4 regions of the Microbulbifer sp. ABF4_148 genome follow, and region 4 is predicted to be linked to each of the others. Evidence: predicted binding sites of a transcription regulator. Region 4 holds the regulator's gene; each other region holds the start of a gene.
What was found. Region 4 encodes PhoB, which activates phosphate uptake and scavenging genes when phosphate is short. Its sites were predicted from a motif close to TGTCATAAANNTGTAACA; they were not measured.
Positions count from the first base shown of each region.

Region 1: ppk1 (polyphosphate kinase 1) is a predicted target of PhoB. The motif match lies at 1,348-1,365, and genes of this name have one in related genera.
Region 2: ACXAD0_RS07825 (UDP-2,3-diacylglucosamine diphosphatase) is a predicted target of PhoB. The motif match lies at 993-1,010, and genes of this name have one in related genera.
Region 3: ACXAD0_RS05635 (PhoX family protein) is a predicted target of PhoB. The motif match lies at 1,245-1,262, and genes of this name have one in related genera.

Region 1 covers NZ_JBSWUI010000001.1:1,276,571-1,278,774, forward strand. Annotated here, with positions in the region: gene ACXAD0_RS05610 (Ppx/GppA phosphatase family protein) at 1-1,338, opposite strand, end outside; gene ppk1 (polyphosphate kinase 1) at 1,465-2,204, shown strand, end outside.
Region 2 covers NZ_JBSWUI010000001.1:1,806,462-1,808,665, forward strand. Annotated here, with positions in the region: gene ACXAD0_RS07820 (cyclase family protein) at 52-846, shown strand; gene ACXAD0_RS07825 (UDP-2,3-diacylglucosamine diphosphatase) at 1,042-1,833, shown strand; gene olsF (bifunctional ornithine lipid synthase OlsF) at 1,830-2,204, shown strand, end outside.
Region 3 covers NZ_JBSWUI010000001.1:1,284,078-1,286,281, forward strand. Annotated here, with positions in the region: gene ACXAD0_RS05635 (PhoX family protein) at 1-1,164, opposite strand, end outside; gene ACXAD0_RS05640 (TonB-dependent receptor) at 1,338-2,204, shown strand, end outside.
Region 4 covers NZ_JBSWUI010000001.1:698,821-701,024, reverse strand. Annotated here, with positions in the region: gene ubiA (4-hydroxybenzoate octaprenyltransferase) at 1-497, shown strand, start outside; gene phoB (phosphate regulon transcriptional regulator PhoB) at 594-1,298, shown strand; gene phoR (phosphate regulon sensor histidine kinase PhoR) at 1,472-2,204, shown strand, end outside.

The DNA of each region.
Region 1 (2,204 bases), 580 kb from region 4:
CGTTTGCAGATGCAGTGCGGTGCAGTCACGGTCGCTGCGATCGCGATGCAGGATGCATGCGAGGCGCAGGCAAAGCAACAGGTCTGCGCGGGGGTGAAAGCCGTAATGCTCCCGCGGCGGCTTGATACGTCCGCGTTGGTTGCGCACCAGATGTGCCAAATGCTCCTGTTCGCTGCGGGCGAAGCCGGCGAGATCGGCATGTTCCAACATGTAGGCGCCGAGCTTGCGCATATTACTGTGGGAGAGCGCCAGGCCGATTTCATGCAGGCGAGCGGCCCATTCCAGGCGGCGGCAGAAGTCTCCCCTGGCATTGGGGTTGCATTCTTTCAGCAGGCAAAGCGCTGTTTTGGTTACCCGCAAAGCCTGGTCTTCATCCACCTCCCAGCGTTGCGCGAGGGCATCGACCGTGGCTGCGCGGCGGTCGCCACCATGCAGGCGGCCGGCGAGGTCATAAACGATCCCCTCGCGAATGGCATAGGGGGACACCGTCATGCGCTGGATTTTCAGTTCGGCAAACAGGGCATAAAGGATCGCCAGGCCCGCAGCAAACACCGGACGGCGTTCGATATCCAGATTTGGTAGATCCAGTGCTTCAATCGTGGGTGTATTGGCGACTTTTTCTGCCAGTTCCTCCAGTGGGCCGAAAAGGATCTGGCCGATCTCACCGCCGTTAAGCACCCGTGCAACCGACTTGACGGAACCCGAGGCGCCAATGACTTCGGCACCGTCGGCCAGGTGCTGAAACTCCTGCAGCTCGGCGCGAGCCGCGCGAACGGCGCGGCGGAAATTGTTTTTACGCTTGCCAATGATGACGCCGTCGGCGAAGAAGCGCTTGCTATAGGAAACACAGCCCATAAACAGGCTCTGCAGCACTTTGGGGGTGGCCTCGCCGCGGACCAGCTCCGTGGAGCCACCACCAATATCGATCACGCAGCGGGTGCGGGGTGCGCCGCTGGCGGCGGCCATCACCCCGGTATAGATCAGGCGCGCTTCCTCGACGCCGCTGATGATCTCGATGGGTGCACCGAGAATAGCTTCGGCCGATTCGAGGAAGCCGTCTGCATTGGCTGCCGCGCGCAGGGTATTGGTGCCGACCACACGAATGTGGTCCTCGGGCAGCTGCTCCATGACCGGACGAAAGCGACGCAGCGCATCGAGCGCACGTTCGGCTACGAGCGGGTCGAGATTGCGCTCGTCGTCCAGTCCGGCAGCGAGGCGCACCATGGAGCGGTCGGTGTGCAGGCGTACCAGGCGCTGGTCGCGGAATTCCGCCAGCAGCAGGTGGAAACTGTTGGAGCCAAGGTCCAGCGCTGCGTAGCGTTCGGCGTCTTCTGGCATCGAATACCCCGTCAAAATATTGTCACATTAATGTAGCAAACTGCTTTACTTGTCCAACACCCTTTCGCGGGAACTTTTATAGTCATCCGCGCAAATGGGCCCAGAGATGCCACATACTGCCAATCCATGGAAAAGAAACCCCCGCTGTACCCCAAAGAGCTTAGCTGGCTGTCGTTTAACGAACGCGTACTCCAGGAGGTGGAAGACGAGAGCGTACCAATCATTGAACGTGTCCGCTTTCTGGGGATCTTTTCCAACAACCTCGACGAATTCTATCGCGTTCGTGTTGCGGACGTACGCCGCATTGCCACATTTACCAAAGACGCGAAGAAGAAAGAGCAGTACTCCGAACTACTCTCCGCGATCAACGAGAAAGTATTGCGATTGCAGCGGCGCTCCTACAGTGCCTATCTGAAGGTGCTGGGAGACCTGGACCGGCACAATATCCATATCGTCAACGAGCAGCAGCTCTCGGAACGCCAGCGCACCTACGTGGAGGATTATTTCCATCGCGAGGTACTGCCGGAACTCGAGCCATTCTTTATCGATGATCGCCCGACGATGCCATTGCTGAATGAAGCGAGTATTTACTTTGCGATTCATCTTCGCCTGGAAGATAGCTCCGAGCGATTCGCCGCAATGGAGATCCCCACGGATACACTGTCACGCTTTGTGGTGATCCCTTCCCGTGAGGGGCAGCAGGAAAAGGTCTACATCGTCCTGGATAACATTATTCGTGCGTGCCTGGCTGATGTTTTCCGCCAGGTGCTGCCAATCGCGCGTGCCGATGCCTATATGTTCAAGATCAGTCGCGATGCCGAACTGGAGCTGGGCGAGGAGATCACACAGAACATCGTTGACCGGGT
Region 2 (2,204 bases), 1.1 Mb from region 4:
CCAACAATAAGATGCTGTGAATCCCTCTTTGCCGAACCGGAAATCATCACCATGCTGCATGTGACCTTACGTCTCGCTTTCGCGTTGCTGTTTGTCTCTTCTGCGTACGCCGCCGACGACCCCTTCAAGGGCCGCTGGGTCGATCTTTCCCACGATTATTCTGACGAGACCATCTACTGGCCAACGGCAGACAAGTTCGAGAAGACTACGGTATTCGAGGGGCAGTCTGATGCGGGGTTTTACTATTCTGCCTATAACCTGAAGACCGCAGAGCACGGCGGTACCCATATTGATGCGCCGGTGCACTTTGCGCGCGGCCAGCAGTCGGTCGACCAGATTCCCATTGAGCAGACCATTGGTCCGGGTGTGATCATTCGGGTTGCCGACCGCATCGGCAAGGATCGTAACTACCAGATTTCGGTCGAGGATATTCAGCGGTGGGAACGCCAGCATGGTCTGGTGCCGGACGGCAGTATCGTGTTGTTTGATACCGGTAATGCGCAGTTCTGGCCCGACAGGGAGAAGTATATGGGTACGGCGGAGCGGGGCGAGGCGGCGGTCAAAAAGCTGGTCTTCCCGGGGCTGTCGCCGGAGGCAGCCGAATTTCTGATGCAGAAGCGCAGTATCAAGGCGGTGGGGCTGGATACCCCGAGTATCGACTTCGGTGGCTCCACCCAGTTTGAAACCCATCAGGTGTTGTTCAAGCGCAATATTCCCGCCTTTGAAAATGTGGCGAACCTGCAGTCATTGCCGGATCGTGGTTTCTGGATCGTGGCACTGCCGATGAAAATCAAGGGCGGGAGTGGCGGGCCGCTGCGGATTGTCGGGTTTGTCCCGGAACCCTAGCCCTTCGCACTCAAGCTGCGGTCCGGATTACCGGTCGAATCTTGCAGGTTTCATTCTCCAATATTGAAACCGGAAACCCGGTTCCGGTCGCTGAGATTCCTGCCGCCCTGCACAGCAACATAACCTTCAAAAAACGTCCGTCGCACTGTCATCAAAATGGCGCAGAGTTGCCCAAACCGAAATGGGAGCTTTGCAATGGGCAATCGTTATCGCGCAATTTGGATTTCAGATGTGCACCTGGGCAGTCGGGATAGTGAGCCGCATCGGCTCGCTGATTTTCTCGCCCAACATCGGGCCGACACCTTGTATCTGGTTGGCGATATCTTCGATATGAAAGCGATCTCCCAGGGCAAGGGCAGCTGGTGCCAGGCCTCGTCGATGCTACTGGACATGCTCTCCGATATCAGCAGTGTGACGCGCAATGTCATCTACATTCCCGGTAACCACGATGCCCCGATGCGCAGCTGGGCGGGCAAGCGTCTGGGCAATATTCAGATTGAGCGTGAGTGGGTCCACACCGGTGTCGACGGTCGGCGACACTGGGTTACGCACGGTGATCAGTTTGAACACGACATCCGCGTGCATCCCATCAGCTATCGCATCGGTGATCAGAGCTATTACCTGATGCTGCGCTTTAATCGCTGGATCAACTATTGGCGCGGGCGCTTCGACTTGCCCTGGTGGTCGCTGGCCAATCACGTAAAAAACCGCGTGCATGCCGCGCGCCGGATGATGAATCACTTTGAGGGCATTGCTATCCGCGAAACCGCGCGGCGTGGACTCGATGGGATCATCTGCGGCCATATTCACCGTGCAGCCCTGCGCGACTGTGAGGCGAAGGGGCAAAACGTCACGTATGCGAACTGCGGGGACTGGGTCGATACCATGAGCGCCGTGGTGGAATTGCAGGATGGGCGCTTCGACCTGTTGCACTGGCATCGCTCGCCAAAGATCGCCCACATCATGACAGAAGCGGTGGCGGCATGATTCAGCTGGAAAACCTGTTACAGCAGAACCCCTGGTACAGCGCGGCACCGCAGCGGCCCACGCGCAAACTGGTGTCGGCAACCCTGAAAAAAATTTGTTGTGAAGAGCAGTTGCGGGAGTTTGGTCGACTGTATCCGCACCTGGGGGGCATCGACTTTATCCGGCAGGTTTTTGCGTTCTTTGATTTTCGCTACGACATTACGCCCTCGGACCTCGAGCGAATCCCCCAAAGCGGACCGCTGGTGATTGTCGCCAATCATCCCCTGGGGAGCCTGGATGGCCTGGCCCTGATCGATATGGTTGCGCGGGTTCGGCGAGATGTGAAGGCTGTGGCCAGCCAGCTGTTGTGGAATATCGAACCACTGCGCAGC
Region 3 (2,204 bases), 590 kb from region 4:
CCATTCCCCACTGCCATCTTCGTTGAGGCGTGCGGCATACAGCGTGCCATCGGTGAGTAATTGCCGGTTGGCCCGACCTGCTTCCGGCCAGTAGGGTTGCCGCGACACGAAGCGGTATACAAACTGGTGTTCATCGTCGTCGCCGCCATAGGCGACCAGCGGTTGTCCGGCTTTCGTCACCAGGGTAAAGCCCTCGTGTTCGAAGCGGCCCAGGTTGGTGAGTTTGCGCGGCGTGCTCGCAGGGTCGAGGGGGTCCAGCTCCACCATCCAGCCAAATCGATTCGGCTCGTTGGGCTCTTTCTCGACATCAAAGCGATCGTGGTAGTCCCCCCAGTTGCGGTTGTCGTTGGCAACTCCGAACGATTGGTGATTGTGCGCTTCCCGCGCGTCCGCAACATTGTCCGGATCGCCTTGAAAAGCGCCGGCAAATCCTTCTTCGGCAATGAGTACCGTTCCCCAGGGGGTTTTGCCGCCGGCGCAATTGCCCAATGTACCCAGCACCCGTGTGCCGCTCGGATCGGCAGAGGTCTGCATGCGCGGACTGCCCGCAGCCGGTCCGACGATTTGCATGGGGGTGTTCACCGTAATACGCCGGTTAAATGTACTGTCTTCAATAGTCTGCCAGTGTCCGTTGTCGAAGCGAACTTCTACGATGGTGTGTCCGCAGGCGGCCATTTCGATATCGACATGTTCCGCGCTCACGCCACGGGTGGCTTTTTCTTCAGTGTTATAGCCGGGGAACATGAGATGGGGCTGGGTGTACTCATGGTTGACACACAGCAGTCCCCGGTCGGAACGATGAGTTGCAATCTTAGTGTCATTTTTCTGGTCGTATGGCAGTGGCAAAAACGCAATAAAGTCATTGTTATACCCGAAGCGTTTTGCCTGCTCAGCGGCGTCCATCTTTAGCGGCTGCCACTCTGGCATATCTGCTGATAGTGCATCTCCCCAGCGCAGCAACACTTGCGCTTCATAGCCTTCCGGGACGTGATGCCGGTCGTCCAGCGCATGCGGGATTTCTGTGAAGGTCAGGGCATTCGTCGTGGTGCCATCCGAAGCGCGCTGGCAGCCTCCAAGCAGTAATGATCCGGTTCCGAGCGCACCGGCGGCGCCGAGGGTCTTCAGCGCCTGGCGGCGGCCGGGATTGTCTGGCGTATTTTTCATGGTTCTATTGCAGAAAAAAGGCACGTTCACGTGCGGGATAAAAATTATTTTCGACGCAATACATTGGTGTGCGTTTTAACTTTCAAAAAAAGGTCACACGATGTTCACATCGAAAGTCTAGCCTGCCGGCCAAATAAAACGCCAACAGCCTAACTTTCGGAGAAGTCAAAAATATGACCATGAGTAAAAACGCGCCGGCAAAATCCCGCTTTGCCCCAATGCCATTCAGTGCACTGGCGCTGGCCATTGCCGCGGCACCAGCCTTCGGGCAGGAGCCAGTCGAGGCAGAACTGGAAACCATTGTGGTTACCGCGCAGGCCGCGAACGCTACAAGCCAGATTGAGCGTCAGCGAAATTCCGACAAAGTCGTCGCTGTGCTGACCTCTGACGCGATCGGCCAGCTGCCAGATGCCAATGTGAGTGAGGCTCTGCAGCGTATGCCCGGCGTCTTTATTGAACGCGATCAGGGCGAAGGTCGCTTCGTTGGTGTTCGCGGTATTGATCCCAACCTGAATGCCGCATCCATCAACGGGATGAACATTCCGGCGCCAGAATCCTCGCGTCGCTCGGTCGCACTCGATGTCATTCCTTCCGATCTGCTCGCCAGCCTCGAGGTGTTCAAAACTCTTACACCGGATATGAGTGCGGACTCTATCGGGGGTGCGATCGAGATCAAAAGTCTGAGTGGGTTCGATCGGGATGGTCGTACCATGCAAATGAGTGTCGAAAACAGCTACAACGACCTTGCGGAAGAAAACAGTCCCAAGATTGCCGGGACCATGACGGATATCGTCGAGCTGGACGGCGAACGCAAACTGGGTATTGCACTCGCGGCCAGTTGGCAGGATCGCAAGTTTGGTTCCGACAATATCGAAACGGATGGTGCCTGGGAGCCGCTGGATGCGATCGATGGAACCTCTGCCGTCGGTGCCAAGGAAATTGAGCAGCGCGACTACACCATTACCCGTGAACGTATTGGACTGGCTGCAAACTTTGATCTGCAGCTGGACGAAGACAACGCGCTGTACCTGCGTACCCTG
Region 4 (2,204 bases):
TACTGGCATTCTGCTATCCGTTTGCCAAACGCTTCACCCATATGCCCCAGGTCGTGCTGGGCGCCGCTTTCAGCATGGGCATTCCGATGGCCTTTGCCGCAGTGAATGACAGCGTGCCACCGGAAGCCTGGCTGCTATACACCGCCAATTTGCTGTGGACCGTCGCCTACGACACTTTTTACGCCATGGTGGACCGGGACGACGATCTGCGCATCGGCGTGAAGTCCACGGCCATCCTGTTTGGCGAACTGGACCGGGCCATGACCGCCTCACTGCAGGGCATGGTCATTTTCGCGCTGATGCTGGTCGGCCAGCGCTTTGAACTGGGCTGGCCCTTCACTATTGGGCTCGGTGTCGCCGCCGGTTTGTTTCTTTATCAGCAATGGCTGATCCGCGACCGGGCGCGCGATGACTGTTTCAGGGCCTTTTTGAACAACAACTGGGTAGGTCTTGCGGTATTTGCGGGAATTCTGTTCTCAACACTCGCTGACAAGTGAGTACTATGGGGACTCTCCCCCGGCTGTCATATATTTGTCATTGTATTGCCGTTAAATGGGCAGCGTCCGTTGGACAGGTAAGGTATGACAGGAACGATGCACAGCAAGACTATTCTGATCGTCGACGATGAAGCCCCCGTGCGCGACATGCTGCGGGTGGCGCTGGAAATGGCGGATTACCGCTGTCTCGAGGCGGAAAACGCACAGACAGCCCACGCTCTCATTATCGATGAGAAACCGGATCTGATCCTGCTCGACTGGATGCTGCCGGATGTTTCCGGTGTCGAGCTCGCGCGACGCCTGAAGCGCGACGAACTCACCTCCAGCCTGCCCATCATCATGCTCACCGCCAAGGGTGAAGAAGACCACAAGATCAAGGGACTCGAGACCGGTGCGGATGATTACATCACCAAACCGTTCTCCCCCCGGGAACTCGTTGCCCGGCTCAAAGCCGTACTGCGCCGCGCTGGCCCCAATGCGCCAGAAGAACCATTGCGTGCCGGCAAGCTGGTTTTGGACCCCCTGAGCCACCGCGTTTCCATCGACGGCCAGGCCGTCGAGATGGGCCCCACCGAATTCCGACTGCTCACGTTCTTCCTGTCTCACCAGGAGCGTGCCTATACCCGTGCCCAGCTGCTGGACCACGTCTGGGGAGGCAACGTGTATGTCGAGGAGCGCACCGTCGACGTACATATCCGTCGCCTGCGCAAGGCGCTCAGTCTGGAAGGCCACGACCGCTATATCCAGACCGTGCGCGGCACCGGCTACCGCTTTTCTGTGCAAACTCCGGAAAAAGTGTGACAATCCGCACAGGTTCGGCCCCGCGCCGATAGCCGGGGCACACGACCCTTTGCTCGCAATTGCCCCCGCCTGAACAGACCATTGGAGGCGTCGCTGCGATGGCAGTCTTCGCCCCGATTCCACGGTAATGGGACCGCCTTTTCCAGGCGGCTCAAACTGGAACGCCAACGACCATGCTGGAACGCAGTATTGGCGAGTTCTCTCGCCTGATTGTGATCGCCCTCGGCTGCACTATCTTTGGCTTTGCCACAGGCTACTGGCATCTCAGCCTGAGCCTGGGCCTGGGCATCTACCTGATCTGGATCCTCACCCAACAGAGCCGCTTCAACCGCTGGCTGGCAAATGGCCGCCGTGGCCCGGCGCCCACCGCATTCGGTATTTGGGGCGAAATTTCCGACGATTTCTACCGCATGCAGCGCCGCCACCGCCGCGAAAAGCAGAAACTGCATGCCATGCTGCGCCGGGTGCAGGACAGCACCAGCGCGTTACGTGAAGGTATTGTGGCCCTGGAGGGTGACGGCAACCTGGCGTGGTGGAACCCCACGGCGGGGGAACTGCTCAACCTGCAATCCGGTGACGCTGGCCAGCCACTGGTCAACTTCGTCCGCGATCCGGTGTTCGTGCACCATATGCACCAGACCGACAGTAACTCCGGGCCGATCACCATGACGGCCCCAGGCGATGAAACCCGCATACTTCAGGTCGAAGTCACCCACTACGGTCAGGACGAGGCATTAGTGGTCGTGCGCGATATCACCCGCCTGCATAACCTCGAACAGATGCGTCGCGACTTCGTTGCCAACGTGTCTCACGAATTACGCACGCCGCTCACCGTAATTGCCGGTTATCTTGAAACGCTCGAAGCGAGCGGCATGGCACCACAGGCGTGGCAACGGCCACTCACCC